3 regions of the Halomonas sp. DP8Y7-1 genome follow, and region 3 is predicted to be linked to each of the others. Evidence: predicted binding sites of a transcription regulator. Region 3 holds the regulator's gene; each other region holds the start of a gene.

Region 1 (10,632 bases), on a different contig from region 3:
GACCAGATCCATCACCAGGCCAGCGTAGTGCAGCCGCTTGATCTGCCCGCTGCGTCGCTGGCCCAGGGCGCGAATGCGCAGCGCCAACTCCTTCAGTTCGAACGGCTTGACCAGGTAGTCATCGGCGCCCGCCTCGAAGCCATCGACCTTGTCGTCGAGGCGGTCGCGGGCGGTCAACATCAGGATGCTGGTGTCATCGCCCGCGTGGCGAACCTCGCGGCAGACGCTCAGGCCATCCAGTCGCGGCAGATTGAGATCCAGCAGGATGACGTCATAGCGATTGTCGCGGATGAGCGTGAGCCCGCGCTGGCCATTGCTGGCGTGATCGCACCGGATCTGCTGGATCTCCAGGTATTGCACGATGGTCATGGCCAGATCCAGGTCATCTTCCACCAGCAGCACGTTCAGCATGGGGTTTCGGCCTCGTCTTCACCGGGCGTGCGTCGCCTCCAGCGTGTGAGCCATTGCTCGAGGCTGGTCTGCAGGCTCAGCAGCACCGGTATCAGGATTAGCGTGATCAGGGTGGCGAACAGGATACCGTATGCCAGCGACACTGCGGCCGGAATCAGAAACTGGGCCTGATGGGACGTTTCTCCCAGGAGGGGATAGAGCCCGGCAAAGGTGGTGGCCGAGGTCAGCACGACGGCACGCATGCGACTGGTGGCGGAGGCGACGATGGCGTCCGGGATGGCCAGGCCTTCGTCTCGCAGCTCGTTGAAACGGGACACCAGCAAAAGGCTGTCGTTTACCACCACGCCGGATAGGGCAATGATGCCATTGAGGGACAGGATGCCGAGGGACAGGTCATTGAGCCAGTGACCGAGCAGCGCCCCGACCACGCCGAAGGGGATCGCGGTCATGATCAGCAGAGGCTGAACGTAGGACTTCAGGGGGACCGCCAGCAGCATGTAGATCAGCAGTATGGCGAAGGCAAAGACCGTGACCATCGAGGACTGGGTTTCCTGCTGCTGCTCGGCCTCGCCAGCGAAGTGGATGTCGACGCCGGGGTAGGCGCTGCGGATATCCGGGACGACCTCCTGCTCGAGCAGGGTCACCAGTTCGGTGGCCGAGATCAGCTCCTTGTCCACGTCGCCGGAAATATAGATGGCCCGCTGGTTATCGATCCGGGTGATGGTGTCGCGGGTGTAGCCGAGACTCGCTGTAGCGACGCTGGATAGCGGCAGCACGGTACCATCCGGTGCACGTACCCGCGACGACAGCACGTCGACCAGCGACTGGCGCTCGCTCTCGGGAAAGCGCACCTTCACCTCTATCTCGTCGTTGCCGCGCTGATAGCGCTGCACCACCTGACCATTGAAGCCCTGCATGACCTGTTCGGCCAGCTCGTCGGTGGTCATGCCAAGCGCGCGCCCCTGGGCGGTGAGGTCGAGCTGAAGCTGAGGTTGGCCCGGGCGGAGGTTGTCTTCCAGGCCGCTGACGGCATCAATGGCTTCAAGACGCGCGAGGAACTCGTCGCCGGCCGCGCTCAGCAGGTTATCGTCGCTGGCGCGAAGCTCGACGCGCAGCGCAGAGAAGTCACTGCGCCGGCTCTGAATACTCAGCGTGCGGGTGCCTTCCGGGAGCCCGGCAAGGGCCGTCCACTGGCGTGCGAACTGGTCAAGGTCGTAGGGCGAATCATCGGCAAGCTTGACCGTGACGGTCCCTGACTGGTCATCACTCGAGGTGATCTGCAGGTGCTCGATGGCGCTGACGCCTTTGCCCTGGCGCAGCGTGGCGTCGGCCTCGATGGCACTGTCCTGCAGGCGGTCCAGCGCCCGGTGGGTCAAGCCGTAGCTCGCATCGTTTTCCAGCGTGATGTTGGCGCGCGCCGTATCGCCTGCAATATCGGGGAAGAAACTCATGCGAATGCTGCCGTTGAACGGCATGGCCAGGACCAGGATCAACAGCGCCGTGAACAGCACTGTGACGCTGGTTCGATGCACCAGAGCGAGCTTGACCAGCGGACGATAGACGGCCTGGGTGAAGCGTTCCATCGCGCCAGAGGCGGCGTCCTGTAGCCGCCCCCACAGCCGGCCAAGACGATGACGGGAAGTCGAGGAGCGGGTATTCAGGTGCGCCAGGTGGGCCGGCAGAATCAGCTTCGACTCGATGATCGACAGCACCAGACACAGGCCGACCACGGCGGCGAATTGGGCGTAGAGCTTGCCTAGCCTGCCCTCTATCTGCGAGAGCGCAAAGAAGGCCACCACCGTGGTAAACACGCCAAACAGGGTGGGCACCGCGACGCGCAGGGTGCCACGAATGGTGTTGTCCAGGGTGTCACCATGGGCGCGGCGCTCGGCGTAGACGCTTTCGCCCACGACCACGGCATCATCGACCACGATGCCCAGCGCCATGATGAAGCCAAAGGTGGTGAATTCGTTGAGGGTAAGCCCAAGCAAGGGCTCGCCCATGAAGTAGAGCGTACCGCAGAACACAAAGGGGAGGCCCATGGCCACCCACAGCGCGACCCTCAGGTTGAGAAACAGCGCCAGCAGGGTAAACACCAGCAGAATGCCGTACAGCGCATTGTCGATCAGCAGAGCCAGGCGTTCGTTGATCGAGGTGCTGCGATCGTACCAGGTGGCCAGCTGCACGTTTTGGGGCAGAAGCCCATCGTCACGCCACTGCTGAATCACGTCGCGGGCGCCAATGACCGAGTCTGAAATGTCATCGGTGCCGGTGGTGACGATCTGTAACGCGATGCTGTCCTCGCCATCAAAGCGCGACAGGCTGGAGGTGGTGTCGTCGAAGGTGTCGCGGATCCTGGCCACGTCACCGAGACGGATCTGATCGCCCTGGGTGGTGGTGATCAGTGGAATGGCGGCGAACTCATCCTTGAGGTAGGCCTGGCGCGACGCCTTGAGCTGCAGGTAGAGATCGGCGTTGTGCAATACGGCGCTGGAGGTGCTGGTCGAGCTCGCATTGACCGCTTCCTCCACGTCGGTGAGCGAAAGGCCGTAGGCTTCCAGGCGACCCTCGTCGATCTCGATGGCCATCATTGGATCGAGCCAGCCACTGATCGAGACACGACTGACGTCCTGATGGGCCAGCAGGTCTGCCTTGAGGTCGTCGGCCAACTGCTGCAGGGTGGCGCGGTCAGCGTCGCCATAGAGCTGAATCCACAGCGAGTGCTCCTCGCGCTCAGCCTTGCTGATGACCGGATTGTCAGCGTCGGCCGGAAAGTTGGAGATGGCGTCCACCTGGGTCTTGACGTCTCTGAGCAGGGTATCCAGGTCGTAGTCGGAGGTCTTCTCCACGGTCACGGTGGTGCCACTGGTGGTGGAGGTGCTGACGATCGAATCGATACCGATGACCCCTTCCAGCGCATCCTCGATCTTGATCGCGAGTCCTTCTTCTGACTGCCTTGCCGAGCCACTGTCGTAGCTGACCGAGATGCTTAGGCTGTCGGGTTCTGTGCTCGGGAAGGCCTCCTTCTGGAGGGTGCCAAGGGCGCTGACGCCCAGCGCGATCACCAGCAACATCAAGAGATTGGCAGCGACCGGGTTGCGGGCAAACCAGGCGATCACGCCTTGGCGATGGCTCGTGTCAGACATCCTGACGGGCCTCCACGGTGGTCACCAGCATGCCCTGGACGTAGCTGCTCAGGGGTTGCACGACCACCCGGGTCGGCTGATCAGCGATCGCCTCGGGCGGTCTTACGTATATCGTGGCACCGTCGCTGAAGACGGCCTCGGTCGAGACGCTGGCCAGAGCGTCATCGTCGGTGACGTACCAGAGCTGTCCGGACTGGCCGAGGGCGGTGGCGGGGAGATGCCACAACCCATCGAGCGTACGTCCGCTGAGGCTCGCCTCGAGGAAAGTGCCGGGCAGCAGGGCGGGGGTCTGGTCGAACGGGGCCTGAACCGCGATCACCAGAGAGCGCTGGCGGCTGGTGGCGTCCAGGTGGTGATGCGCCCGGATGACCTGGCCGGTCCATTGCTCTCCGCTCTCGATATCGGTCAGCGTGACGGGCCAGTCACCCGCGGCAAGCGTGGCCGAGTCCGGTAGTTGCGCCCATTCCGCGGCGGACAGACTCACGGTGATCTCGATGCGGTCGGTGCTGACCAGGGTGGCGATCTCGGTGCCAGACTGCACGAAACTGCCCGGGGCGATGTGGCGATCGGTGATCAGGGCATCGAAGGGGGCGGTGATGCGGGTCTGGTCGAGGTCCTGGCGAGCGGCGGCCAGCGACGCCTTGGCCTCATCGACCGCCGCCTGCGCGGCGGCGAGCTGGGGGGCGCGAAGTACCAGCGGCGAGTCAGGCTCGCCCGTGAGCCCCGACGAGCGCCACTCGATTCTGGACTGTTCTCCCTGGCGTTGTTCCTCCAGCAGGCTCACCTCGGCAGTGGCCAGCGTCGATTGGGCGACGGCCAGGGCCTCCTGGTAACCACTGTCCTCCAGGGTGGCCAGCAATTCGCCTTTTCCGATACGAAGACCTCCCTCGAAGTTGTCGGCAATGCCGTCGACGCGCCCGGACACCTCGGCGCTCAGAGTCAGCTCGAAATGCGCACTGGCTTCTCCGTAGGCGTTGATGTGGGCAGCGTGGGCCGCGGTCTCTGCAGTGACCACCGTCACCTCGGTGCGCTGGGGGGCCTGCTGGTGGTCTTGCTGACCTGCCTGCACCTGGCCTGAATCGACTTCCGGCTGGCCACCAGGCCTGGGTGGCGAGTGCTGGCCTCGTGCCTGACCTGGCGTGACGACATGAACCACCACCGCCGCCAGTACCGCGAGGGCCAGACTCAGGGGCAGCGCTTTTCTCCAGCGACGTGTCATGGGTTTACTCCCAGTCCGAGTGCCAGGCCTAGATCGATACGATTGGCCAGGCGCTGATAGTTGAGGTCATCGAGTTGCGCCTCGAGGTCGTAGGTCTGCTGTTGCACCGAGAGCAGGTCGAGGATGTCGACCAGCCCCGAGCGGTAGCTCGACTGGTACTGGGCCAGGGTAGATTGCTGGCGATCCAGGGCATTGGCGATGTGCTGCTGTTGCAGGGCGAGCGAGCGCTCGAGCCCGAGGGCATCTTCCACCTCGCCAACCGCCTCGAGCAGGGTCTCGCGGTACGCCTGGTAGGCCTGCGCGGTCTCCAGTTCGGCTTCGTCGGCGGCTGCGCGAAGCTCGCCTCCCTGGAACAGCGGAGCCGTCAGTTGACCCAGCAGCGACCACACCGGATCGGTCAGCAGCGCCTGGGATGGCGAGTTGGCCACGTCCTCGATGGCGGCCTGCAGGCTGATGCTTGGCAGCAGGTCCTTGTAGGCGGCGTGGGTGCGATAGTCGGCCGCCTGAACGGCGTGGTAGGCCGCGATCAGGTCAGGTCGGCGACGCAGCGACTGACTTGGCAGCTCTGCCAGCGGTGTCAGTACCGCGGGATAGTCGTCGGCCACCGCCTCGCCGCTATCGGGAATCTCGCCCAGCAGGGTCTGCAGTGCACGCTGCTGCTGCGCCAGGCTCTCTTGATACTCCACCAGGCTGGCACGGGCACTGGCCGTGGAGCTTCGCGCGCTGTCCAGGTCCTCGAGGTTGCCGAGCCCGCTGCGATAGCGCTCAAGGATCAGGGACTCGTTGCTTTCAAGGGTGGACAGGCGCTGCTGCTGGATGGTGATGGCATGACGCTGCGCGATCAGCGCAAGCCAGCTGGTCATCACGTCGGCCGCCAAGGTGTCCCGGGCGGCCTGATACAGGGCCGCCTGTTGTGCGACGTCCTGATCGGCGGCGGCGGTGCGATCGGCAATCTTCTGCCACAGATCGGCTTCCCAACTGACCGTGACTGAGCCGCTGTAGGTGCTGGCACTGTCTTCGCTGTCACTGGCGCTGAAGCCGGCTTCGACCTCGGGCAGGCGGTCAGCACCGGTCTGGCGCAGCTGTGTCTGGCGGATACGCAGCGTCAACAGGGTCTGTTGCAGGCCGGGGTTGGCCTGCAGCGCCCTTTCAACGAGCTGATCGAGCGCATCGGACGCGATTAGGTCGTTGAGTGAGCCGACGTCGCTACCGCCGACAGCTGCCGACCAGTCCGGCACCTGGGCGATCAAGGCGTCGGTCCTGTCATGGTAGGAGGTTGGCTCGTCGATCATGGAGCAGCCAGCCAGCGTCAACAGCAGGACGCCCGCCAGCAAGGCAGGGAAAGGGGCCCGAACCATGATAATGGATCTCCTGGGTTCTCGAAGGCGCGCAGCATAGCCAAGCGGGGGGTTAAGGCAGGGTTAACGGCAATAGCAAGCGGCGTGACAGGAAGGCGATCGAAGGACGGTGGAGGGAAGGTAGAAGAAGGGCGGCAGGAAGAGCGGGTGAGGTCTCAGGCAGACAAGTGACCACGCTGCACAGTCCTGGCGACGAGGTCCACAGCAATAGCGACATGCGCACCAAAATGATGCCGGATGCGCTTAGCGGTGCACCGAGTTGGTGCCTTAGATAGCTAGGGGGGCTTCGTGGCGCACTTTCGGTGCACTATATATCGTTGATAATAAAGTAAAAAACAGGATTTAAAGGTGAGGTGGTACGACCATTGCACCGTCATCGGGCAGTATTGTGTGGCGTGGCCAGAGGCGTCACCACGAACCATCGTCCGGGAGAGCCATGAGCGCGCAGACAATACAGGATGTGACCGATCGGCACGGCCATCGCTTTGACGCGGGACGGCGCTGGGAGGCGAGGCTGTCACTGGGCTTTCGCCATGATGGTGCAGCGACTCGATTGCACCGAGTGGACCACCGTGGCCCCTTGAGGGTGCAGCGGCCCTTTTACCCCGAAGGACGCGACGGCACCTGCCACGTCTACCTGTTGCATCCACCGGGCGGGCTGGTCAGCGGTGATGCGCTGGACATTCAAGCACGGGTGGCAAGGGGTGCCAGCGCACTACTCACGACCCCTGCCGCTAACAAGCTGTATCGGGCGGACAGCAACGAGGTGAGCTGGTCCCAGCGCACCCGGCTGGTGGTCGAGCCCGGCGCCAGCCTCGAGTGGTTGCCTCAGGAAACCATTGCCTTCGATGGCTCTCGTGGGCGCCAATCTACCGAGATCGAGTTGCACGGGGACGCGCGCTGCCTGGGTTGGGAGGTGCTCGCCCTGGGCCGGCCTGCCAGTGACCTGCCGTTTGCCAGCGGCTACCTGGAACAGAGCTTCAGGTTAGCCCGAGATGGCCAGCCGCTGTGGATCGAGCGTCAGCCGCTTGATCCGCTTCACCGCCGCTTCAGCGGCGCCTGGGGCCAGCGTGGCTGCAGCGTTCAGGCCACCCTTTGGGCCGTAGGCTTGGACGATGGCGCGGCCGCGGTGGAGATGCTGCGCGAACAGCTGGCGGGCCGACAGGGACGCACCGACGATGTCGTCGATCTGTCTTCACCCTCGATGATGCAACAGCCATGGGCGGTCACTCTGCGTGATGGCGTATTGCTGCTGCGCTATCTCGGGCACTCGCGGCATGAAGCTTGGACGCTGTGTGAGGCTGCCTGGAAACTGCTAAGACCGATGTTGCTGGAGCGCACGGCCTGTCCGCCGCGCATCTGGTTCACCTGACTCCACGCCGACCGTCGTCTAGCGAGCGTCGTGTCGTCTGACCTTGAGGAAGTAACGATGGAGCTGACACCGAGAGACAAGGACAAGCTGCTGCTGTTTACCGCGGGGTTAGTAGCAGAACGGCGAAGGGCCAAGGGCCTGAAGCTCAACTATCCCGAGGCGGTCGCGTTGATCAGCTGCGAGATCATGGAGGGGGCCCGTGAGGGTCGCAGCGTCGCCGAGATGATGAGCTACGGCAAACAGATCCTGGGCCGTGACGATGTCATGGAGGGCGTTGCCGACATGGTCGACGAAGTTCAGGTCGAAGCCACCTTTCCTGACGGCACGAAGCTGGTGACCGTCCATCATCCGATTACCTGAACGGATGCCTGCTCAGTGTCGTCTGCCGCAGCGGCTTGCAGCAGCGACATGGGAGTAGACCGTTGCCAACGGACCATCAGAGGGCGAGGCATGATACCCGGAGAATACCAACTCAAGGACGGCGAGATCGCACTGTGTGAAGGGCGCGAGCGGGTGACCATCGAGGTGGCCAACCGTGGCGACCGGCCGATCCAGGTCGGCTCGCACTACCATTTCGCCGAGACCAATCCCGCGCTCTTGTTTGACCGCGTCAAGGCGCGTGGCTTCAGGCTGGATGTTGCTGCCGGCAGCGCCGTGCGTTTCGAGCCGGGCCAGACCCGTGAGGTCACCCTGGTCAGCTTTGCTGGCACTCGTCACATCTATGGCTTTCGTGGCGAGGTCATGGGGCCTTTGGGTACTGCATCGGATGTTCAGGGAGACCCGTCATGAAGATCAGTCGTCAAGCCTACGCCGACATCTACGGGCCCACCGTGGGCGACCGGGTGCGCCTGGGGGATACCGAGCTGTGGATCGAGGTCGAGCAGGATGCGACCCACTACGGTGATGAGGTCAAGTTCGGCGGTGGCAAGGTGATCCGTGATGGCATGGGGCAAAGCCAGCGTGTCGATGACGCGGTGATGGATACGGTGATCACCAACGCGCTGATTCTCGACTGGTGGGGCATCGTCAAGGCCGACGTCGGGCTGCAGGCGGGCAGAATCGCTGCCATCGGCAAGGCCGGTAATCCGGATACCCAACCGGATGTCACCATCGTCATCGGGCCGGGGACAGAGGTCATCGCAGGGGAAGGCAAGATCCTTACGGCGGGTGCCATCGATGCCCACGTGCATTTCATTTGTCCTCAATTGGTGGATGAGGCCCTGGCCAGCGGCATCACCACCATGCTGGGAGGCGGCACCGGGCCTGCAACCGGCTCCAATGCCACCACCTGCACGCCTGGCGCCTGGCACATTCATCACATGCTCAAGGCCTGCGACAGCCTGCCGATGAACATCGGCCTACTGGGCAAGGGCAACGCCAGCCTGCCCGAGGCGCTTGAAGCCCAGATCGAGGCAGGCGCCATGGGGCTCAAGCTGCACGAAGACTGGGGGACCACGCCTGCGTCCATCGACACCTGTCTAAGCGTTGCCGAGCGCTATGACGTGCAGATCGCGATCCACACCGACACCCTCAACGAGTCGGGGTTTGTCGAGGATACGCTGGCCGCCTTCAAGGAACGGGGCATCCACACCTATCACACCGAGGGAGCGGGTGGCGGGCACGCGCCGGATATCATCACCGCCTGCTCGAAAGAGTACGTGCTGCCATCCTCGACCAATCCCACCAGGCCCTACACGGTGAATACCGTCGATGAGCACCTGGACATGTTGATGGTGTGCCACCATCTGGACCCGAATATTCCCGAAGACGTGGCCTTTGCTGATTCGCGTATTCGTCGGGAGACCATCGCCGCCGAAGACATCCTGCAGGACATGGGGGTGATCTCGATGATCGCCTCTGACTCACAGGCCATGGGGCGTGTAGGCGAGGTGGTATGCCGTACCTGGCAGACGGCCCACAAGATGAAGGTCCAGCGCGGGTTGCTGCCCGAGGATGAGGCGTGCGGTGCAGACAATCTTCGCGCTCGGCGCTACATCGCCAAATACACCATCAATCCGGCAATCACCCATGGTATGGCCGAAGAAATCGGGTCGGTCGAGGTGGGCAAGCTGGCGGATCTGGTGCTCTGGGATCCGGCGTTCTTCGGGGTCAAGCCTGCTCTGGTTCTCAAGGGCGGAATGATCGCCATGGCGCCCATGGGGGACCCCAACGCTTCGATTCCGACGCCACAGCCGGTGCACTATCGGCCGATGTTCGGTGCGCTGGGGCAAGCGGCTGCGGCGACGCGAGTGAGCTTTGTGTCCCAGGCAGCGCTGGACTCAGGACTCAAGGAGTCACTGGGTTTGGCCAGCCGGCTGGTGGCATGTCGCAACGTGCGCGGCATCCGCAAGCGCGACATGAAACTGAATGATCGCTGCCCCGACCTCAAGGTTGACGCCCAGACCTATGAGGTGACCTGTGATGGCGAGCTTTTGACCTGCGAGCCGCTGGACGTACTGCCCCTTGCACAGCGCTACCACCTGTTCTAGGGCGTGTCTGAAAAGTGGCTGCGCTCGTCGACTTTTCGCACAAACCCTAGGGCTGCCTATGGGGTGAGGTGGTGGAAATAGGGAGAACCGCAAGTCGCGGCCGCACTACATTTTAGGAGATATCGATGAGCACGTTGCTGTCATTGACACAGCGTCTTGGCCCGCTGGCGGAGGACCAAGCCGAAGACACGCTGACCCTGGCCTATGACGATCGTATCAAGGGACGCCTGAGGGTCACCTTGGATAGCGGGCGCGGAGCTGGGCTGTTCCTGGAGCGCGGACCGGTGCTGCGCCATGGTGACGGACTGGCCAGCGACGATGGCGTGTGCGTGAGGGTAGTGGCGGCCCCAGAACCGGTAGTGAGTGCCTGGATTCTGCCTGGACCGCAGTCGGACCTGGCCCTGGCGCGACTGTGCTATCACCTGGGAAACCGGCATGTGACGCTGGGCATCGGGTGCGGCGTTTTCCAGGGGCAGGAGTGCCGCTACGTGCGGATTGCCCCCGATCATGTGCTGGAAGAACTCGCCGAGCGGCTGGGCGCCATCCTCGAGCGACACCAGGCGCCCTTCGATCCGGAGCCGGGCGCCTACACCATGGGCGGACATTCCCATGGGCACTCGCACGGGCACTCGCACGG
Region 2 (10,632 bases), on a different contig from region 3:
CGAACAGGGCCTGTCCCGGCAGTCCCTGAGTCATTTCGACCTTGCCATCATGGCGATAGACCATGCCTGGGGTGGCCACCATGCCGAAGCCTCGGAACAGCTCATGATTGCTCTGTAGACGCTGTTCCAGGTCGCGGGGTAGCTGGCGCATCGGCGTAATCGGATCACCCCCTTCGTGAGCGGCCAGGGCGGCAGAGGGGTCGTCCGCGGCCAGCATGGTGACCGCCTGGCGTGGGCTCGCTGGATCCAGTATGCCCACCATGACGTGGCGTAGCTGGACCTCTCCGCTCTCCACGAAGGGGCGGGTCATCTGCCACAGGCGGGTGCAGTATGGGCAGTTGGGATCGGTGAAGACGTACACCGTGCGCGGCGCGTCCGGGTCGCCATCAGCGATCCAGGCGCTGTCAGCCAGGTCCTGCCACACCGCTTCATCCTGAGGTCCTTGCACCAGTCGCTCCAGCGGCTCTTCTGACAGGTTGTTGGCCTCACCGTCAATCAGGTTGCCGACAATGGCGTGCTCGCCATCGGCAGTCACGAAGATTGTCATGGGCTGGCCTCGGTGGCTGGCAGCGTAGCCCTCCAGGCCTCCAGGGGCATCAAATTCTCCATGCACTTCCAGGCCTTCTTTCTCGAGGGCCTCGATAGGCGCGGGGTAATCCTTGGCTTCGACGCTGGATAGCGGCAGCAGACCGAAGGCCACCGCAGCAAGGGTCATGAAGGATCGCGGGTAACGCGGGCGCGATGGGGCATCGGGGCGGCGGGGGGTGTCCTGACTCATCGGTGTTCGGGCTCGCATGTCGTTGTCGGAGGGGCGCGCAGAGGTGACCTGATCATCCCGGTGGTAGGGCGGCCAGTGCTGTGACAACAGCTGGGACAACAGGATGAGAGGTCAGTTCGGTGGCCGGCCCGGTTGGTGGGGTTACAGATAAAGGAAACGCTGCAGTCATCAGCCGAGCAGCGCCAGGCGCCTGCAGCGCAGACGCCGGAGCCTTTGCGCTACAGGTGAGGCGTTCGAGGGGCGCGCAACGCAGCGAATCGTTGGTGCAGGCAGTGATGCAGTGTTTCCTGAACGCTCAATCATGACGCACCAGCCATAGTGAGCGATAGGGCGCCAGGGTATCGCAATGGCGCCATTCGCCGCCCTCCAGCAGGTCCTCCCAGCCAGGACGTTCGAGTTCCGCCATGACCAGAGGTTGCGGGCGGTCGGTAACATTATGGATCGCCAGCAGGCGACGGCCGCTGGCAATCGGCCCACGCTGAATGGCCAGCAATTGTGGCGCGGTTGGCACCACCGTCTGAGCGGCGTCGGGGTGGAAGCAAGGCTCTCGACGACGCAGTTCAAGGCGACGCGTGAGGGCGACGAATACCTCACGGGTCGGCGTGTGCCGGCTGTCTAGCAGCATCCCCAGTTCCTGGCGCTGCCAGCGTTTACGGTTGATGGAGCGCAGGCGCCCGCTGCGCTCGACGCCATCATGGTCATTCTGGGTAGCCGTCAGACAGTGAATGTAGACCCCGGGTATGCCCTTCAGGACCAGCATCAGGTGCTGACTCAACAAGAAGCGCTCGACCTGCCAGGGGTCGGGGCCTCGGCGGGTGCCGCTCATGGCATCGAACCAGGTGATGTTCAGTTCGTAGGGACTGTCACTGCCGTCGCTCTGGCGGCGCATGCTGACAAAGCCGCCGAAGCGCTGCATCAAGCCAACCAGAGCATCGATTTCGTGTTGCTCGAGCCAGCCTTCCAGCGGTCGTACCCCGATGCCGTCGTGGCTGGCCGTGAAGTTGAGATAGCTGCAGCCCTCTGGAAGCTCGGGCAGCGTGTTCAGCCAGCGGGCGATGGTGCCGGCCTCACCGCTGGTCAGGGTATGCAGCAGCAGTGGGGGCAGCGGGAACTGATAGACCAGATGGGCTTCATCCGGTGGTGTGTGCTCACGCTCCAGGCCAAAGTAGCTGATGTTCTCGGCGTGAGGCACGTTGGTCTCGGTGATGATCAAGGTGCCGGGAGCCACATGATCGACGATGGCGCGAAGCAGACGCACCACAGCGTGGGTTTCGGGAAGGTGAATGCAACGGGTGCCGGGCCGTTTCCACAGGAAGGCGACGGCGTCCAGGCGCACGATCCGCGCGCCCTGCTGAAGATAGAACAGCAGTATGCCGATGAATTCGATCAGCACGTCGGGGTTGGCAAAGTTCAGGTCGATCTGGTCCTCCGAGAAGGTGGCCCACAGATGGCGTACCCCCCGACGGGTACTGACCGGCACCAACAGTGGAGAACTGCGTGGCCGGACGACGTCGCTGAGATCCGTTTCCGGGTCCATCTCGATGAAGTAGTCACGACCGGGCAGGTTGCCGCCCAGGTAGTCGGCAAACCACAGCGACTCCCTTGAGACATGATTCAAGACCAGATCCACCATCAGGTCGTGGCGGCTGGCCAGCCGCCTGATGTCTCGCCACTCGCCCAGGGCCGGGTCGACCTCGCGGTAGTGAATGACCGAGAAGCCATCGTCGCTGCTCCAGGGAAAGAAGGGCAGCACGTGCACCCCGCTGAACACGCCAGCCAGTCGGCTGTGAAGAAAGTCATCGAGCACGGCCAGGGGAGGTTTGGGCGACGTCTCCTGACCGCTGTCCGAGCGAGATTCGTGCTCATCGATCAGCGAATCACCGTACAGAATCAGCCATTGATCCTTTTCACTCCACAGTTCGGTTCTTGCACCATGACGGTGCGAAAGACGGGCGCCCTGCGCTTCGATCAGGCGCAGCAGGCGGCGCAGCACTTCCTCGCTACGTTCTCCATAAAGAGGTGTCAGCAAGGCTTTGGCATGCTGCTGGAAGCGGTCTGCGTCCATCGCTGTGAGTGGTGGGGCCATGGCGTCCTCCTTGGGCGGGCGAGGCGGGAGGTTGCGCCTGTGCCCGACGTCTTATTGGCAGGATAATGCACAACATCAAGCACAGGGCGTGCCAACTGGCATCGCGCAAAGGGCTTGGCGGACGGTTGCGCTGGGCGAAAAAGGCCGCAACCGTTACACTATGGCGACATTTTCTCCTGCCGGACTGCCCGCTATGCATTGCCCTTTCTGTGGCGCTCAAGAGACTCGTGTGACCGATTCCCGGCTGGTTGCCGAAGGCGACCAGGTGCGTCGACGTCGGCAGTGCGCGGGATGCGGGGAGCGCTTCACTACCTATGAGACCGCCGAACTGGTGATGCCGCGGATCGTCAAGGCCGATGGCTCCCGTGAGGTGTTTGACGAGAGCAAGCTGCGAGCGGGCATGCTGAGGGCTCTGGAAAAACGCCCGGTCAGTGCGGAATCCATCGAAGCGGCGGTGGAGCGCATACGCCAGAACCTGAGGGCCCGAGGGGAGCGTGAGGTCCAGGCGCGGGTCGTGGGTGAGGAAGTGATGAACGCGCTCAAGCGCCTGGACCAGGTGGCTTACATTCGCTTCGCCTCGGTGTACCGCAGATTTCAGGACATCGACGAGTTTCGTGCCGAGATTGACCGGTTGGCTCAGGAGCCGAACTTCACCCCCGACAATGAGGAGCCGTCATGAGCCGCGACGATGCACCTCCGGCGTCAGCCCCTGGCCATGATGCCCACTGGATGGCGAGAGCGCTTCGCCTGGCTGAGCATGGCCGCTACACCAGCATGCCGAATCCGCGTGTCGGTTGCGTGCTGGTCAAGGACGGCGAGTGGCTGGCCGAGGGCTTTCATGAGCGTGCCGGTGAGCCCCATGCGGAAATCCATGCGCTGAACGGCGCCGGTGAGCGCTCCCGTGGTGCAACCGCCTATGTGACGCTGGAGCCATGCTCTCATCATGGTCGCACCGGCCCCTGCTGCGATGCCTTGATCCAGGCGGGCGTCGCCCGGGTCGTGGTGGCCATGCAGGACCCCAACCCTCAGGTCGCAGGGCGTGGCATCCAGAGGCTGCGTGAGGCAGGTATCGAGGTGCTGGTCGGTTGTCTTGAGGACGATGCGCTGACCTTGAATGCGGGCTTCGTATCGCGCATGACCAAGGGGCGCCCGCGGGTGCGCCTGAAGCTGGCCATGAGCCTCGATGGGCGTACCGCCATGGCCTCCGGCGAGTCCCAGTGGATCACCGGCCCTGCGGCACGCCGCGATGTGCAGCGCCTGCGCGCCCAGAGCTGCGCGATTCTGACTGGCGTCGACTCCATCATCTTCGATAACTCGCGACTGACGGTGCGAGCCGAGCAACTGGGGCTCGATCAGGCTGACACCATTGCCCGTCGCCAGCCGCTGCGCGTGGTGGTCGATTCGCGTCTGCGCATGCCGTTGGCGGCTGCCTGTCTGAGCGAGCCCGGTCAGACCCTGGTGGTCTGCGTCGAAGGCGTCGAGTCTCCTCGCCGGGAAGCGCTGGAGCGCAGCGGGGCCCGAGTACTGGAAATGCCGGCCGGCGAGGACGGTCGCGTAGATCTGCCGACGCTGCTCGACTGGCTGGGGCGTGAAGAAGGATGCAACGAGCTGCTGGTCGAAACCGGTGCGACCCTTGCCGGTGCCATGATGGATGCCTGTCTGGTGGATGAGCTGCGCCTCTACATGGCGCCGACGCTGCTTGGACCCGAGGCCCGTGGACTGATGTCATTGAGCGGGATTGACCAGATGGCTCATCAGCGACCGCTCGAGATCATCGATATTCGCGCCTTGGGCCAGGACTGGCGAATTTTGGCTCGCCCCGCGCTGCCTGCCTGCACAGGGCGCTGAGCTAACGCCCTGAAAATGACAGAGCCCTGATAACCTAGAGCCCTGATGACCTAGTGCCCTGATTATTCTAGCGCCCCGATACGGGGCGGGTGCAGGTGCCCGCGTGGATACGTGGTTATCCGCATACCCTCTCATTCGCCGCCACTGGCGCCCAGGCGCGTCCCACGGTACCCTGACGGCCGTTTCTGGCCGCCGTCGCCGTGTGGCCACTTCAGATCCAGGGAGCACACATGTCGCAGTCTTCCAGCGGGGGCCTGGCCCCTATTGCCGAACTCGTCGAGGATATCCGTCAAGGCCGCATGGTCATCTTGATGGATGATGAGGACCGGGAAAACGAAGGTGACATCATCATGGCGGCCGAGAAGGTAGAGGCCAGCCATATCAATTTCATGGCGGTTCACGCCCGCGGCCTGATTTGCATGCCGATGACCCGCGAGCGTTGCGAGCAGCTCAAGCTTCCGCTGATGGTGCAGGATAACGGTTCTGGTTACGGCACCAAGTTCACCCTGTCCATCGAGGCCGCCGAGGGCGTCAGCACCGGCATCTCTGCAGCGGATCGCGCACGCACCGTGCAGGCGGCCAGCGCTCGCAATGCGCGCCCCGAGGACATCGTTCAGCCGGGCCACATCTTTCCGCTGATGGCGGAGCCGGGTGGGGTGCTGCGGCGTGCCGGCCACACCGAGGCGGCCTGTGATCTGGCGGCGCTTGCCGGGTGTGACCCCAGCGGTGTGATCTGTGAAATCATGAACGAAGATGGCACCATGGCCCGCCGGCCGGAGCTCGAGCGCTTCGCCGAGACCCATGGCATCAAGATGGGCACCATCGCCGACCTGATCCACTACCGCATCCATAACGAGCAGACGGTGGAAGAGGTAGAGCGGTTGCCGGTCAGCACTGCCTTTGGCGAGCTGACGGCCCACGTCTTTGCCGACCGTATCCACAAGGTGCACCATCTGGCGCTGGTCAAGGGACACCCGACACCGGATGGCGTAACCACGGTGCGCGTCCATCTGGCCAACGAGATGCGTGACCTGATGTGCCTGGTCAAGGGTGAAGAAGCATCCTGGCGTGCGCATCAGGCGCTGGAAGAGGTGGCGCGAGCCGAGCACGGCGTGTTTGTGCTACTCGATGACATGCGCTCCCGCCAGGACCTCAACGACCTGCTACAGGTCTTTCTCGAGCGCCGCCGCACTGCCCGCGGCAGTGAGTCGGACGGGTCGGGCAACTACCTGACCATCGGCACCGGCTCCCAGGTCCTGCGCGAGCTTGGAGTAGGCAAGATGCGCCTGCTTAGCTCCCCCTGGAAGTTTTCGGCGCTGTCAGGCTTTGACCTGGAAGTGGTGGACATCGTGTCGCCCACTGATCTAGACGCATGATGATTCCCAGGCGATGCCCCAAGGCATCACCTGGGGATTCGGCTATCCATTAGGGGATTATCCCCGACTGCCGGCCAGGTGCCGGCGAATTCAGGAAATTTCAAGATGCAACCTATCTCCCAAGTCGAAGGCAGCTTTGTCGAGGTTCAGGGCCGCTACGTGATCGTCGTGGGCCGCTTCAACCACCATGTGGTGGACTCTCTGGTGGAAGGCGCTGTGGACAGCCTGGTGCGCCATGGCGTGGACATGGAGATGATCGATATCGTTCATGTTCCTGGCGCCTGGGAACTGCCTCTGGCCGTCAAGCGGGTGTTGCAGGTGGCCAAGCCCGACGCGGTGATCGCCCTGGGCGCCGTCATCCGCGGTGGCACGCCTCACTTCGAGCACGTGGCCGGCGAGTGCAACTCGGCCCTGTCGCGTCTTCAGCTCGACTTTGACACGCCGGTGGCGAATGGCGTGCTGACCGTGAACTCCATCGAGCAGGCGATCGAGCGTGCCGGTACCAAGGCAGGCAACAAGGGAACCGAAGCGGCCATGGCCGCCATGGAAATGGTCTCCCTGTTGCGCCACTTTGGTGACGATGGCGAGGAGACCTCCGCATGAGCCGTGAACAGCGTGCGCCGACCAAGGCTCAGCAATCCCGTCGTGCCGCCCGCGAGCTGGCGGTGCAGGGACTCTACCAGTGGCAGATGACCGAGAAATCGATCAGCGCGGTGGAAGCCGAGTTCCGCAGCCAGGTGCCGGATGATGACCTGGAAACCCATGAGAACTGGCTCAAGGTGATGGAAATCGCCGACCTGGCGCTGTTCCATGAGCTGCTGCACAACGTCGCTCGCTATCGCAAGGAGCTCGACGCGGACATCGCTCCCTTGCTCGACCGTCGTCTCGAGGACATCGATCCGATCGAGCTGGCCATCTTGCGCCTCGGTGCCTACGAGCTGTCGCGGCGCCTCGAAGTGCCGTACCGTGCGGTCATCAACGAAGGGGTCGAGCTGGCCAAGTCGTTCGGTGCGACGGATGGGCACAAGTACATCAACAGCATTCTCGACAAGCTGGCGATCAAGCTGAGAAGTGCCGAGGTCAGTGCCCGTCGCCGCTGAAGGTCGCTGCTGATGTACGGAGAATTCGAACTCATCCAGCGCTGGCTGGCACCGGCGAGACGCGGGTCTGCTGACGCGTCCGGCGTAAGCCTGGGCGTCGGTGACGATGCCAGCCTGATGCAGCCCACCCCGGGCCATGAGCTGGTGGTCAGCGTCGACACGTCGGTCGAGGGGCAGCACTTTCCGCCAGGTGCGCCCGCCGCTGCGCTGGGGCATCGAGCCGTGGCTGTCAGTCTCAGTGATCTGGCGGCCATGGGCGCCAGACCACGCTGGTGTCTGATGGCATTGACCCTGCCTGACGCCAACGACGACTGGGTGGCAGAATTCGCTCGTGGCTTCCATGCTGTGTGCGATAGCGCCGGTATGGTGCTGGTCGGCGGAGATGTGACCCGCGGTCAGCGCGCCATCAGTGTCACCGTCATGGGCGAGGTGCCGACCGGGCAGGCACTGCGCCGTGATGGGGCCAAGGCCGGTGACGTGCTGGCGGTGACCGGAGCCCTCGGCGGAGGCGCCGGCGGTCTTGCCGCATGGCAAGGCGGAGCGCGAGATATGGAGCAGCCTCTGCTGAAGCGTTACCTGCTGCCCGAAGCGCGCTGGCAGGCCGGTGAAGTCCTGCGCGGGTTGGCGAATGCGGCCATCGACGTGTCCGATGGCTTGCTGGCTGACCTGGATCACGTGCTCAGCGCCTCAGGCGTCGGTGCTGTCCTGGACAGCGCGTCGCTGCCTCTGGCCGACGGTCTGGCCGCGAGGCTGGGCCAGGATGCCGCCATTGAGGCGGCGCTATGCGGCGGGGATGACTATGAGTTGCTGGTCTCCTTGCCCCCGTCACGGGTCGCCCAGGCGAAGGCTTCGCTGCTGGCTCTGGGCATCGAGCTGACGCCGATCGGTCATTTGACCGAGACGCCGGGCATACAGGGCGTGAAGATCCCATCCAGGGCTGGCTGGCAACATTTCCACGGAGGGACATCGTGAACAAAGCACCGGCTAGCGTCTGGCACCGGCCGACCCACTTTCTTGCCTTCGGGCTTGGCAGTGGGGCGGCGCCCTTTGCTCCAGGTACCTTCGGCACCCTGGCGGCCATTCCGTTCTACTGGCTATTGTCAGAACTGACCCTCGGTTGGTACCTGGTGATGATCGCCATCACCTTCGTGTGGGGCGTCTGGTTATGCGACAAGACCTCCCGCGATCTGGGTGTCCACGACCACTCCGGCATCGTCTGGGATGAGTTCGTCGGCTACTGGTTGACCATGGCGGCGGTGCCCTTCTCATGGGAGGCGGCACTGTGGGGCTTTGTTGTCTTCCGGGTCTTCGACGTCATCAAGCCCTGGCCGATTCGCTGGGCGGATCGGCGTGTTGCCGGCGGCTTTGGCATCATGGTCGATGACGTCTTGGCGGGGGTCTACTCCTGGTGCACCATGCACCTGTGGTTCTGGTTGCACTGAGCGAGCGGTGCGTCAGAGGAAGACGTTCGCTGGCTGAGAGGAAGGAACATGCGCAAGGAACGATGGATCGTACCCGTAGTGGTGGTGCTGGCGGTGGCCTGGGCCGTGGCTCAGTACCTCGCCAGCCTGCTGTTCGAGCGTGAGCTTGCGCGTGCGCTGGCCGACCTGGAAGCCAGGGGCGACCTGCGCATCTCGCGCAGCGATGTCCGGCAAGGCTGGCTGAGCTCATCCGGCGTACTGCATATCGCCCCCCTCATCGGCCGAGCCTGGCACCTGTCGCTGCCCTACGATGCGCGCCACGGCGTCCTCGATACCAGTGTCATCGGTACTGTGGAGCTGCATGTTGGCGAGGCCGACGAGCGGCTGTTTGGCGATGCCATTCCCGCTGCCCCGCCGCGCTGGGAAGCCCACTATCGCACCCTGGGCGGTACCCTCCAGGGTGAGCTCGCGCTGGCGCCCTTCATTGTCAGCCAGTCGCCCCCTCGCAGCGGCCCCCGCTCGCTGCATTTCTCGGGTGCGCGGATCGCCTTCGATGGCATCTACGGTGACTGGCGAACCCGCATGACCGTTGATTCCGTACAGTTGCGTGATGGTGAGGCCCGACTCGAGGTCGGTCCGCTTCAGTATCAGAGCCGCTATGCCTACACCCCGGGGGCGCTTCACTTCAATCAGCAGGACAGTCTGACCATCGAGGCGCTGAGCCTGCGTCATCCGCAGGTCAATCTGGACGGCACCTCGATCGTGCTGCAGACCGACACCCAGTTGGATGACAGTGAACTCAGGCTGAAGAGCAATCTGACGCTTGGCGAAATTCGCTCCGGCAACGACATGCTGGTGGATGGCGAGCTGAGCATCGAGCTGTCCCGAATCAATGCCGACGCGCTGCGCTCTGTCGTTGAGCTGGCGCGCCACAAGACGGCATTGGGCACGGTATCGTTGGACGACGCCGCGGCGGATTCGGCCATGGATCGGGCGCTGGCTCAGCTGCTCAAGGACTCCCCGCGACTGGACCTGGTCGACGTCAACCTGGATAGCCCCATGCTCGGGCTGAGCCTGCATGGGGATGGCGTTGTCGTGTTTGATCCGCGTGAGCTGGATCAGTTGAGTCCCCTGGCGCTGGATGATCCCTCGATGCGCGCCAAGTTTCGGGAACGCCTGGACGGCGATTTCGAGTGGCGTGAACCTCCTGCCGTAGTGGCGCTGTGGCTGAGATTGCCGCTGGATACGTCGATGCTGGGCATCGACGTGGTCAAGGGCCAGCTGCGCATCAATGGACGCCCGCTGCCGCCGCTGCTGGGCCGCTGACGCCAGATGATGGCTCCCCGCGTTGTCGCACCGGCACGCACTAACGCGCTTGGTTGTCACCCCACGCCTTGAACTTGGCGTCGATCGCCCACATTCCTGAGTAGCATATGGGCAAGGCCCCAACTTCAGGATGAGGTGACCATGAGCGATGATCGTGATTCCCGGTCTGATGAGCTGGACTGGATTCCCCTTGGCGGTGCTGCTGACGACGGTCAGAACGATGACGATGACAGTCAGTCCCAGCTTGAAAGCCATGCGGTGATTCCTGCCAGTGCGAGTCTGCCGGAGCGGTTGTACCTGCTGCCGATCCATAATCGTCCCTTCTTTCCGGCCCAGGTTCAGCCGTTGGTGATCAACCGCGAGCGCTGGTCCGAGACCATCGAGAGGGTGGCCAATACCCCCCACGACACCGTAGGCCTTGCGTTTGTCGGGGAAGCGGGCGTGGAAGAGCTGTCCTACGAAGACTTCCCTACCATCGGCACGGCGGTGAAAGCGCACAAGCTGCAGGGTGAGGACCAGCAGATCCAGTTCATCGCCCAGGGCGTCCGGCGCTTCAAGATCGAGCGCTGGCTGTCCCGCAAGCCGCCATTTCTGGTCGAGGTGTCGTATCCCCGCGAGCCGGTGGATACCGAGGACGACGAGACCCGTGCCTACGCCATGGCATTGATCAATGGCATCAAGGAGCTGCTGCCGATCA
Region 3 (10,632 bases):
CTCATTGCCGGGTAGCCGAGCGTCTGGCGCAGCCGCTCGGCGTGTGAGGCTAGCCAGGTCGCGTCGATGGGGCCCCAGTCGACGATGCGGTAATGGCCGATATTGTGGGGTTTGCCTTGTTCATGCTCGAAGTGGCATTCGATGTCCAGCTCTTCCAGTGCGGACAGGGTGTCCTGAGCGGTGCGACGTGGCATGCCGGTCGCTGTCGTGATGGCGGGAACCGTATCGACGCCGCTGGCGATGAGGTGGGCGACATATAGCCGACGATAGAAGCTGGTGCGGGTCTTGCTCAGAGTCGCCATGGAGTGTCTGCCTGATATCACTTAAAGGTGAGTAAGCGTTACCCAATCGTAGGTGTGGTGCAAGTCGTCACGTCTAGTTTGACGCACGTCAGTAGTTGACGACAGGGCCCGACGTACAGTGGCACGGCGCCAAGGGATAATCATTCGTAAATGAAGGTCCCGAGGCGAGCCATCCCTGTCATCTACGCCTTGAGGTTCGTCATGTTCCCACTTGCTCTCCCTGCCCGAGCCTGTTCCCTCGTCGCGGCTGTCGCTTTCGCTGCCGTCTGTTCGTCCGCCTCAGCGCTCGAGTATCCCATCGGAGAGCCAGCCCTGATCAACGGCATGGAGGTGGCGGCGGTGTATCTGCAGCCAGTCGTCATGGAGCCGGCCGGTGCGCTGGTTGCCGGGGATGCCGATATTCACCTCGAAGCGGATATTCACGCCCTGGAAGATAACGCCAATGGCTTTGCTCCCGGGGCATGGATCCCTTTTCTGCATATCGACTATCGCCTGCAGAAGGAAGGTAGCGACAGCGTGATGGAGGGATCACTGATGCCGATGATTGCCAGTGACGGCACTCATTATGGCAGCAATGTGGCACTGGATGGCGCGGGAGCCTATCACCTGACCTTTCACGTGGAAGCCCCGGAGTTGATGCGCCACGTGGACAAGGAGACCGGGGTCGCGCCCTGGTATGCGCCCTTCGACGTCGAGTATGACTTCGTCTATGCCGGCGTCGGCAAGAAGGGCGGATACTGAGAAGGGAACTCACATTATGCTGTTGTTACGTCGTTCACCGTTGGGGGAAGCCCTCGTCAGAGGGCCGTTGGTGGCCCTGTCGCTGATGTCGCTGTGGGCCGTTGCGGGAGAGGGCCTTGCCGAGGGCCTGCCCAGCTATCGATTGACGCTTGATGACGGGCGTCTCGAGCCTACCCCGTTGCTGGTCAGGGCAGGGGAGCGGTTCAAGCTGGAGTTGCACAACAGTGGGGCCACCCCGGTCGAGTTCGAAAGTCGTCGCTTGCGCCAGGAAAAGGTGATGGGCCCTGGCGTCCACTCCTTTGTGGTCATTCATCCGCTCAAGCCTGGTCGCTACGAGTATTTCGATGAATTCCACCTGCCCGAGGCGCAGGGCGAAATCATCGCGGTTGCCCCAGATGAGCAGGCTGCACCATGAATGGCGCGGCCTTCTTGGTGGTGTTTCGTGAAAGCATGGAAGCCATTCTGGTGCTGGGTGTCCTCTACACTTGGCTGGTTCGCGCCGAGCGCCGTGATGCCCTGAGGTGGCTGTGGGCGGGAGCCATGGTGGGCATCGCGCTTGCCATCTCGTTAGGCGCGGCCTTGATGGGCGTCGGCGACGTGCTGAGCGGAGACGCTCAAACGCTGTTTCAGGTGATCATGTCAGCCGTGGCGGCGCTTCTGATCGTGCATATGGCGGCGTGGATGCGGCGTCATGGCGCGACGCTCAAGGGGGTGCTTGAGCGCGACGCCCAGCGCTGCCTGGCACCGGTCCGTCAGTGGGGGATCGCCAGCCTGGCGGCGCTGGCGGTCGCCCGGGAAGGCGCCGAGACACTGGTATTCCTCTATGGCATCGGTGTCGCGCAATGGCATCAGGGCACGCGCTGGGACTTTGTCCTGTCCGCCGGCCTGGGAATGGTGATGGCAGCGCTATGTTTCTGGGCATTGCAATGGACGTCGCGGCGCTTTGCCTGGCGCCTCTATTTTGTGATCAGCGAAGCATTGTTGCTGCTGGTGGCGGCCGGTCTTTGGGTGTCGGCGCTGGAAGGGTTGATCAATCTGGGCTGGTTGCCCGCTGGCATGGATCCGCTCTGGGATACCAGTCAGTGGCTGGACGACGGTCAGGGAGTAGGAGGGATGTTAGCCTCCATCGCTGGCTATCGGGCCTGGCCGCCCTCCACCCTGGTGTTGGGCTACATCGCGTACTGGTGGCTGGTCATCATGTACCTGCATGTTCCCCTGCGCAGGCAGATCATAGATCGGGTGGCATCGTGAGCATGCGTCGCTGTCTGTCCGCATCAGTCAAGCTCGGCGACGATGAGCGCTCGCGCCTGGATCAGCTAGGACATTGGCTCGCCGATCATCGTCGAACGGTGCTGGGGCTGCAATGGAGCGTCGTGCTGTTCTATGCAGTGTTGCTGCTGATACCCCCCCTGTTGCCGTTGCCCGACTACCAGTCTCACATCCTGGGACACCTTACCGTGTTCGCCGAATTTGTCTTCTGGGGTATCTGGTGGCCCTTCGTGATGGTCAGCATGGTCGTTGCGGGGCGGCTGTGGTGTGGCCTGCTGTGTCCTGAAGGGGCGATATCGGAGGCGGCCAGTCGCGTGGGGCTGGGGCGTGCGATACCGCGCTGGATGCGCTGGGGAGGCTGGCCCTTGGTGGGTTTTGTCATGACCACCGTGTATGGCCAGTTGATCAGTGTCTATCAGTACCCGAAGGCGGCACTGCTGGTGCTGGGAGGCTCAACCGTAGCCGCCGCCCTGGTGGGGCTAGTCTACGGCAAGGGCAAGCGTGTCTGGTGCCGTCATCTGTGTCCCGTCAGCGGCGTCTTCGCACTGCTTGCCAAACTCTCGCCACTGCACGTTCGCACCGAGCCAGCCAGCTGGCATCGCTATGGCCAAAGACGGCGTAGGGGCGAGGTAGCTCGCCAACCGGCTCCAGACTGTCCCGTGCTGCTTCCACTCAAGCAGCTGGACAGCGCCAGTGATTGCCATCTGTGCTCACGCTGCACCGGCTACAAGGGCGCGATCCATCTAGAGCTGCGTGCCCCCGGGCTGAGGTGATCGTTCCCCCTCCCCAGCGGCCGGCCACCGTGTGGGAGTACCTGCTGGTGGTGTTTGGGCTGCTGGGTGTGGCGGTGGGTGCCTTCCATTGGTCTGCGAGTCCCTGGTTCGTGGCGGCCAAGCAATCGAGCGCGGTGTGGCTCTACGGTCATGGTGCGGGCTGGTTGCTGGATGCCACGGCACCCTGGTGGCTGCTGACCCACTACCCTGAGCAACACGATGTGTTCAGCCTGCTCGATGGCGCTCTGCTGTTGGGCTATATCGGCGTGACGGCGCTGACCCTGGGAGGCTGGACAAGCGCGCTGCTGGGGTTGGCCAATCTGCTGATGGGCAGGTGGTCCTGGCGGCGCCTGTGGCACCTGTCCTATGCGCTGATTCCTCTGGCCGGCGGAGGTGTGTTTCTGGGGCTGTCGATGACCACCCTGACGCTGCTGCGTGGGGAAGGCTGGCAGCTGCTGTGGGCCGATGATGTGAGAGCGTTGCTGTTGATGCTTGTGGTGGTGGTCAGCGCTTGCTTGAGCTGGGGCCTGCTCGGGCGTTACGTATCAGGCATGCGGCGTGGCCTGGCCATGGGGCTGATGGTGCTGGCCCAGGCGCCCGTGGTGGGCGCCTGGTGGTTGCTGTTCTGGGGCTGGTGATGCCGTTATCGCTGGGGTGCGACAGGGCTAGGCGGCATCCAGGAAGGGCGCCTTCATGGCGTCGATGATCTGGCGCATCTCTTCGTCGGAGGTGATGTAGGCGGGCATGGTATAAAGCCATCGGCCGAAGGAACGCAGCCACACTCCGCGTGAGCGGGCGATGTCTGCCGCATGGGCAAGAGCGGAGGCATCGTGCACTTCGATGACTCCGGTAGCTCCCAGCACGCGCACGTCAGCGACAGCAGGATGCTGGCGCAGACTGTCGTCGCCGGCAAGCTCACGGGTCAGGATGGCATTGAGGTGCGAGATCTTGCCCAGGTAGTTCTCCTCCTCGAACACTCGCAGGCTCTCCAGCGCGACCCGACAGGCCAGCGGGTTGCCCATGAAGGTGGGGCCATGCATGAAGGCATGCAGCTGGCTGTCACCGATGAAGGTATCATGGACGCGGGTGGTCGCCAGGGTAGCGGCATGGCCCAGGTAGCCGCCGGTCAAGCCTTTGGACAGTACCATGATGTCGGGCGTGATATCGGCATGGTCGGCGGCGAACATCTTGCCGGTGCGGCCAAAGCCGGTGGCGACTTCATCGAACACCAGCAGGACATCAAACTCGTCACACAGCGCTCGTGCGCCGCGCAGATAGTGCGGTGACGTCATGTTGAGACCACCCGCCGCCTGCAGCAGGGGTTCCATCAGCAGGGCGGCTATCTCGTGGTGGTGCTGCTCAAGCACGCTGCGTAGCGCCGCCAGATCCGCCTCGACCTGTTGCGCAGTGGCGCCGTAAGGCGCCTTGGGTGCCGGCGCGAAGTGGTGTTCGGGCAGGTAGCCGGCAAACAGCGAGTGCATGCCTTCCTCCGGGTCGCACACTGCCATGCAGCCGGCGGTGTCACCGTGGTAAGCCTTCATCAATGACAGCATCCGGCGCTTGCCCGTATGGCCACGCAGATGGTGGTACTGGACGGCCATCTTCATGGCGACTTCCATGCCGACGGAACCGCTATCGGAGAAGAACACGTGCTCGAGTCCGTCGGGTGTGAGTCGCACCAGCTCCCGCGCCAGCTGATCGGCGGGATCGTGGGTCAGCCCGCCCAGCATGACATGGCACAGTGTGTCGGCCTGTTGCTTGATGGCGTCGACCAGGCGCGGATGACCGTAGCCATGAATCATGCACCACCATGAGCAGGTCGCGTCGAGCAGAGATTCGCCGGTGTCCAGGGTGAAGCGGGTGCCGCGCCCGCCGACCACCCTGGGTGCGGCGGCTTGTGTCTTGAGGTGGGCGTAGGGGTGCCAGACGGGAGAGGGCATCTCGGCTCCTGAGGGTTTAGTAAACCAAAAATATTTCGGCGAGTTTACCATTGCTCCCGCGGCTCCCACCAGCCGGGTAGGCTCCGTCAGGCTATTCAGGGATGCTGGGCGTCGACGCGCTTGAGGAAACGCTCGAACAGAAAGGACTCCTCGTTCTTGAGGGACCGGCTGAGGCAGTCGATGAACTCCCGGCGTGGATAGGTGAAGACGCGCGGGGCCTTGTAGGCATCCAGATCGATGGCGATGATCGTACCGTCGACCACCAGGAAGTTGTCGGTATGCAGGCCTCGACAGTGAATGCGGTCACGATACAGCGCTTCCAGGATGTCCAGGTAGCGCTCCTGCAAGGCGGGATCATCGAGTACCAGCTGTTTCAGCGCCACACCATGGACGTTGGCGGTGACCAGACGGTAGCGCTGAGCGTCAAGAATGGTGGGCGTGTCGATTCCCAGGCGCTCCAGGCGACGGGCTACGTAGCGAAAGTTGTGTCCCGGGTAGCGGCGAATGCCCAGGCGGTAGCGCCAGCGATCGCTCGCCTTGGGTGTGAAGGTCTTGATAAAGGCATCCTGGTCCGGGTCGTAGTGGACCTCGGTGTACTTGCCAGTCTGGATAAGCTGCATGATGTCCTTTGAAGCGAGGCGAAATCGAAGGGTAGGGCAGGGTCAGCGCAGTGGCCGAGGGCCTCAAGCGTCTTCGTCGAAGCGTGCGACGAACAAGGCCTCAAGGGCGTCGAGCACCGCATCGGCGTCGGGACCTTCTGCTTCCAGGGTCAGCACGGTGCCGCAGGGGGCCGCCAGCATCAGCAGGGACATGATGTTGGCGGCATCCCCACAGCGCTGACCGTGGTGCACGGTCACGGAGGCGTCGAACGCCTGACAGCAGGTGACCAGGCGAGTGGCCGCCCGAGCGTGCAGCCCGCGGCGATTGGTAAGGGTCAGCTCGCGTCTGGCCACGCTCATTGTGCCCCGCTGTCCAGACGACGTTGTTGGCCAAGCTCGCGGTGGCGCAGGCGTATTCTCGGGTGGTCGTCGACCAGCGCCGCGGCGATGCTCTCGGCCAGGTAGACCGAGCGATGCTGACCCCCGGTGCAGCCCACGGCCACCGTCAGATAACTGCGCTGGCTGGCCTGATAGCGTGGCAGCCAGTTGCGCACCCAGGTCAGGATGTCGCGCTTCATGTCGGCGACGTCTTGATAGTGCTCAAGGAAGGCGATCACGCTTTGATCGCAGCCGTTGGCATCCCGCAGCGATGGCTCCCAGTAGGGGTTAGGCAGGCAGCGTGCATCGAACACGATATCGGCGTCGGGGGGCACGCCACGCTTGAAGCCAAAGGACTCGATGGTCAGGCTCAGCTGGCCGCTGCGATGATCGGCCACCTGCTCGGCGATGCGTGAACGCAGCTCATGTACGGACAGGCGGGAGCTGTCGATGATCAGATCTGCCAGGTCGCGAATGCCAGACAACGCCTTCTGCTCGGACTCGATGGCCTCGGCCAGGGTCATGTCGGTATTGCGGGTCAGCGGGTGACGGCGTCGAGTATGGGAGTAGCGTTCCAGCAGAATCCGCGCGTCGCTGGTGAGGTAGACGACCTGACAGTCGATGGGACCTTGCTTCAGCGCCGTCAGCTGCGCGGGAAAACGCTCCAGCGCCTCGGGCAGATTGCGTGCATCGACACTGACGGCAATGCGCTGTGAATGTCCATTCTCCAGCTCTTCGACCAGTGACCCCAGCAGCGTCGCTGGCAAGTTGTCGATGGCATAGAAGCCCAGGTCTTCGAGAGCCTGAAGCGCCACGGACTTTCCCGAGCCAGAGCGACCACTGATGATCACGAGCTGCATGTCCTGTCTCCTTGGCAGGGGGCGATAAGAGGGCAGTTGGTGTCAACCGCGCGGTGACGGCCAGATCACGCTCGATCAGAGCGTGCTATCTAGCTAGATGGTAATCAGCTAAATGGCAATCAGCTAGAGGTTAATTAGCGAGTTCCCCATCAGCGAGGCCCCTGTTAGCGAGGCGCCATTCGTCAAGGCGCCAGGCAAGGCGTGCGCCATCAAGACATAGGATCAAGGCGCTTTCGGCGTGTGCCGTCAGGTCGTGGCGTCGCCGGGGGCTTGCTGGCGAATCGCTTCCTGCAAGCGCTCGTGCAGCTCGCGCTGGGACGTCGCGTGGCGCAGACGATGTCGGGTATCGGCGTCATTCATGACCCCGGCCACCTGTCCCAGCAGGGCAAGGTGAGCATCATCCGCTTCCTCAGGCACCAGCAAGACAAAGACCAGGTCCACCGGTTCGCCGTCGATGGCGTCGAAATCAATCGGCTCTGCCAGCTTGAGAAAGCCAGAGATAGGGGCCTTGCAGTGAGGGTTGCGAGCATGCGGAATGGCCACGCCATTGCCGATGCCGGTGCTACCCAGACGTTCGCGGCCGATCAGGCGACTGAAGACTTCCTGGCTATCCAGGCTTGGTGTGTTCTGCGCAATGAAGGTGCTGAAAAATTCCAGCACCCTCTTCTTGCTGCCCCCCGGGACGTCAAATAGCGTGCGCTCGGGGGGGAGAATGGCATCCAATGTCATGAGAGGTCAGCGAATTCCGGCGCCTTGGGCGCGGGCTTGGGATTTTTCCTTGTGCTTGACGAGCTGGCGGTCCAGCTTGTCGGCAAGGGCGTCGATGGCGGCGTACATGTCGCCGTCCTGGGCTTCTGCATGCAGGTCTGCACCGGCAGCGTGAAGCGTACAGGCAGCCTGTTGGCGCTCCTTCTCCACCGAGAGGGTGACCTGCACATTGGTGATGTTGTCGTAGTGGCGCTCCACACGGGCGAGCTTCTCTTGTACGTAGTCACGCAGGGGATCGGTCAATTCGACGTGGTGGCCGGTAATGTTGACTTGCATGACAAGGCTCCTTGCTCTTGCGGGTGGTAGCTCGATTGTAACCCTTTTTCCGATCCTGCAAACCCCCCTGCTTCTACGCATTAAGACGCAGATGTCGTGCGATATTTCAAGCGCTTGCGCTTTTCATGTAACTGCGCTACGCGCTCTGCTCGCTGCCTGTCTCGAGCCATCTGACCGGGCTCAGCGCAGGCGCTTGCGCTCGCTTGAAGAGGGAATATTCATCGCTTCTCGATACTTGGCGACGGTGCGTCGGGCGACGTTGACACCGTCTTCGGCGAGCAGCTCCACCAATTTGCTGTCAGACAGCGGTTTGCGAGGCGGCTCCTGCTGGATCAGCGACTTGATCATGGCGCGTATGGCAGTGCTGGAATGGGCATCCCCATCCTGGCCCACCTGGCTGGAAAAGAAATACTTGAGCTCGAACACTCCCCGTGGCGTATGCACGAATTTCTGGGTCGTCACCCGTGAGATGGTCGATTCGTGCATCTCGACCTTGGCCGCAATGTCTGCCAACACCAGTGGTTTCATGGCGGCTTCACCCTGCTCGAGGAAATCGAGCTGCCGCTCCATGATTTCGCGTCCGACCCTCAACAGGGTGTCGTTGCGGCTTGCCAGGCTCTTGATCAGCCAGCGCGCCTCCTGCAGATGGTCCTTCAGAAACTGGTTGTCCTGGCTCTTGTCGGCCCGTCGGATCAAGGCCGCATAGTCGGGTTGAATGCGCAGGCGTGGCATCGCCTCAGGGTTCAGCTCGACGCGCCAGCCTTCTTCGGTGTGGCGGACCACCAGATCGGGAATGACATAGTCGTTGTCGCTGTCGCCGTACTGGCTGCCAGGCCTAGGGTCGAGGCCACGGATCAGTTCGATGACATCGTCCAGCTGCTCTTCGGTCAGGCTCAGGCGGCGCTTCAGCAGACGACGATCACCGCTGGCCAGCGCCTCGAGAAACTGGCGTACCAGTCTTCCCGCCTGGGGCAGAAGGGGGGTGTCACGGGGCAGGCTGTCCAGTTGCAGCTGCAGGCATTCGCGCAAATCTCGGGCAAATACACCGGTAGGTTCGAATTGCTGCAGCCTGGCCAGTACCGACGCCACGTCCTGCAGGGGCGGGGCAGCAGCGTCGTCATCGGCCAGGCCCTGGGCGATATCGTCAAGGTGTCCCACCAGGTAGCCATCGCCGTTGACCGCGTCAATCAGGCACTCTGCGATGCGCCTGTCATTATCATTGAGGTCCAGCAGGGCCAGCTGCCAGCTAAGGTGGCCATGCAGGGATTGCCCGCTGGCCTGGCGCTCGAAGTCGGGCGCCTCGGCGCTGCCGGCCGGGGCGGTGCCAAGGTCTTGATAGGTATCGGACCAGTCGCTGTCGACCGTTAGCTCGGAGGGGATCTCGTCGGCCCAGTCATCGTCCTTGCTGTCCTTGACCTGCAGCTCGCCAAATTCATCCTCCAGCTCGAGCATCGGGTTGGCCTCGAGCGCCTGCTGGACTTCCTGGCGCAGGTCCAGCGTGGAAAGCTGGAGCAGGCCAATAGCCTGTTGCAGCTGAGGGGTCATGGTCAGCTGGGTGCCGATCTTCAGCTGCAGTGACGCCTTGAGGGCCATGATGTGACTTCCGTTCGTGGAGCTGAAAAGCCTTACCCTAACGGCGGGTCAGGTACCATGCAAGCTTCTTGCCAACTTGTGGGCAGGGGATGGCGCGCAGGGCTTGCTGTGCTCCGCATGCGCGTCAGTGCAAGGTCGAGCGGGCGCCATGAAGACCCTGCCAACATAGCGGCCCGGCAGCGCCCATGGTGGTCAAAGGCGAAAGTTTTCGCCGAGATAGACTTCCTTGACGCGCTGGTTGGCAAGGATCGACTCGGCACTGCCTTCGGCGATGATCTGGCCGTCGCCGACAATGTAGGCGCGGTCACAGATGTCCAGCGTCTCGCGCACGTTGTGATCGGTGATCAAGACGCCGATGTCACGAGCCTTGAGCTGGCGAATGATTGACTTGATCTCGCCGACGGAGATCGGATCCACCCCGGCAAAGGGTTCGTCGAGCAGAATGAAGGCGGGTTCTGTGGCCAGGGCTCGGGCGATCTCGACCCGGCGTCTTTCCCCGCCGGACAGGCTCATGCCCGGGTTGTCACGAATGTGGCTGACATGGAAGTCTTCGAGCAGTTGCTCAAGGCGCGCCTGGCGACCGTCGCGGTCGAGGTCCTTGCGGGTCTCGAGGATCGCCATGATGTTGTCGGCTACGGACAGCTTGCGGAAGATGGAGGCTTCCTGGGGCAGGTAGCCAATACCCGCCAGTGCCCGTTGGTGCATGGCCGCGCGGCTCAGGTCGTCATCGTCGATGCTGATGGTGCCAGCATCCGCCCTGACCAGTCCGACGATCATGTAGAAGGAGGTGGTCTTGCCGGCGCCGTTGGGGCCCAACAGGCCCACGATGCTGCCCTGTTCGATGGACAGGCTGATGTCCTGGACGACGCGGCGCTTTTTGTAGCTCTTGGCCAGATGGCGAGCGTGGAGAGTCTTCATCAGTTTCCTTGGCTTTCCGGCTCGAGGGTCATGCGAATGCGCTGCTGGCCGTCGACACCCTGTGCGCTGGAGCGAGCCTGGACGACGCGGCGATCGAGAAAGTACTCCAGGTAGGCGCCGTCGAAGGTGTCATTGGCCTTGTGCAATTCCGCCTGGTCGATGAGTTCCATGCGGCGCTCGGCAACATGGTAGACCACCTTCTTGCCCCAGCCCTT

The links. Region 3 encodes sigma-54, which starts transcription at its own class of promoters, with help from an activator protein. Its sites were predicted from a motif close to TGGCACNNNNNTTGCTNT; they were not measured.
Region 1: the regulator sigma-54 is predicted to act here: its motif matches at 6,489-6,506, upstream of KUV41_RS11085 (urease accessory protein UreD).
Region 2: the regulator sigma-54 is predicted to act here: its motif matches at 2,941-2,958, upstream of KUV41_RS02565 (sugar phosphorylase).

Annotation. Positions count from the first base shown of each region.
Region 1 is NZ_JAHVIN010000007.1:70,108-80,739, forward strand. It holds gene KUV41_RS11065 (response regulator transcription factor) at 1-411, opposite strand, end outside; gene KUV41_RS11070 (efflux RND transporter permease subunit) at 405-3,557, opposite strand; gene KUV41_RS11075 (efflux RND transporter periplasmic adaptor subunit) at 3,550-4,776, opposite strand; gene KUV41_RS11080 (TolC family protein) at 4,773-6,134, opposite strand; gene KUV41_RS11085 (urease accessory protein UreD) at 6,571-7,506, shown strand; gene ureA (urease subunit gamma) at 7,564-7,866, shown strand; gene KUV41_RS11095 (urease subunit beta) at 7,957-8,295, shown strand; gene ureC (urease subunit alpha) at 8,292-9,995, shown strand; gene KUV41_RS11105 (urease accessory protein UreE) at 10,121-10,632, shown strand, end outside.
Region 2 is NZ_JAHVIN010000003.1:157,619-168,250, reverse strand. It holds gene dsbG (thiol:disulfide interchange protein DsbG) at 1-877, opposite strand, end outside; gene KUV41_RS02565 (sugar phosphorylase) at 1,074-2,864, opposite strand; gene nrdR (transcriptional regulator NrdR) at 3,058-3,543, shown strand; gene ribD (bifunctional diaminohydroxyphosphoribosylaminopyrimidine deaminase/5-amino-6-(5-phosphoribosylamino)uracil reductase RibD) at 3,540-4,712, shown strand; gene ribBA (bifunctional 3,4-dihydroxy-2-butanone-4-phosphate synthase/GTP cyclohydrolase II) at 4,943-6,088, shown strand; gene ribE (6,7-dimethyl-8-ribityllumazine synthase) at 6,194-6,691, shown strand; gene nusB (transcription antitermination factor NusB) at 6,688-7,188, shown strand; gene thiL (thiamine-phosphate kinase) at 7,201-8,160, shown strand; gene KUV41_RS02530 (phosphatidylglycerophosphatase A) at 8,157-8,630, shown strand; gene KUV41_RS02525 (DUF945 family protein) at 8,679-9,935, shown strand; gene lon (endopeptidase La) at 10,077-10,632, shown strand, end outside.
Region 3 is NZ_JAHVIN010000012.1:109,719-120,350, forward strand. It holds gene KUV41_RS14765 (helix-turn-helix domain-containing protein) at 1-302, opposite strand, end outside; gene KUV41_RS14770 (iron transporter) at 504-1,043, shown strand; gene KUV41_RS14775 (cupredoxin domain-containing protein) at 1,060-1,458, shown strand; gene KUV41_RS14780 (FTR1 family protein) at 1,455-2,294, shown strand; gene KUV41_RS14785 (4Fe-4S binding protein) at 2,297-3,085, shown strand; gene KUV41_RS14790 (hypothetical protein) at 3,082-3,723, shown strand; gene bioA (adenosylmethionine--8-amino-7-oxononanoate transaminase) at 3,751-5,025, opposite strand; gene KUV41_RS14800 (hypothetical protein) at 5,121-5,645, opposite strand; gene KUV41_RS14805 (HPr family phosphocarrier protein) at 5,709-5,978, opposite strand; gene rapZ (RNase adapter RapZ) at 5,981-6,862, opposite strand; gene ptsN (PTS IIA-like nitrogen regulatory protein PtsN) at 7,109-7,591, opposite strand; gene hpf (ribosome hibernation-promoting factor, HPF/YfiA family) at 7,598-7,906, opposite strand; gene KUV41_RS14825 (RNA polymerase factor sigma-54) at 8,087-9,499, opposite strand; gene lptB (LPS export ABC transporter ATP-binding protein) at 9,692-10,417, opposite strand; gene lptA (lipopolysaccharide transport periplasmic protein LptA) at 10,417-10,632, opposite strand, start outside.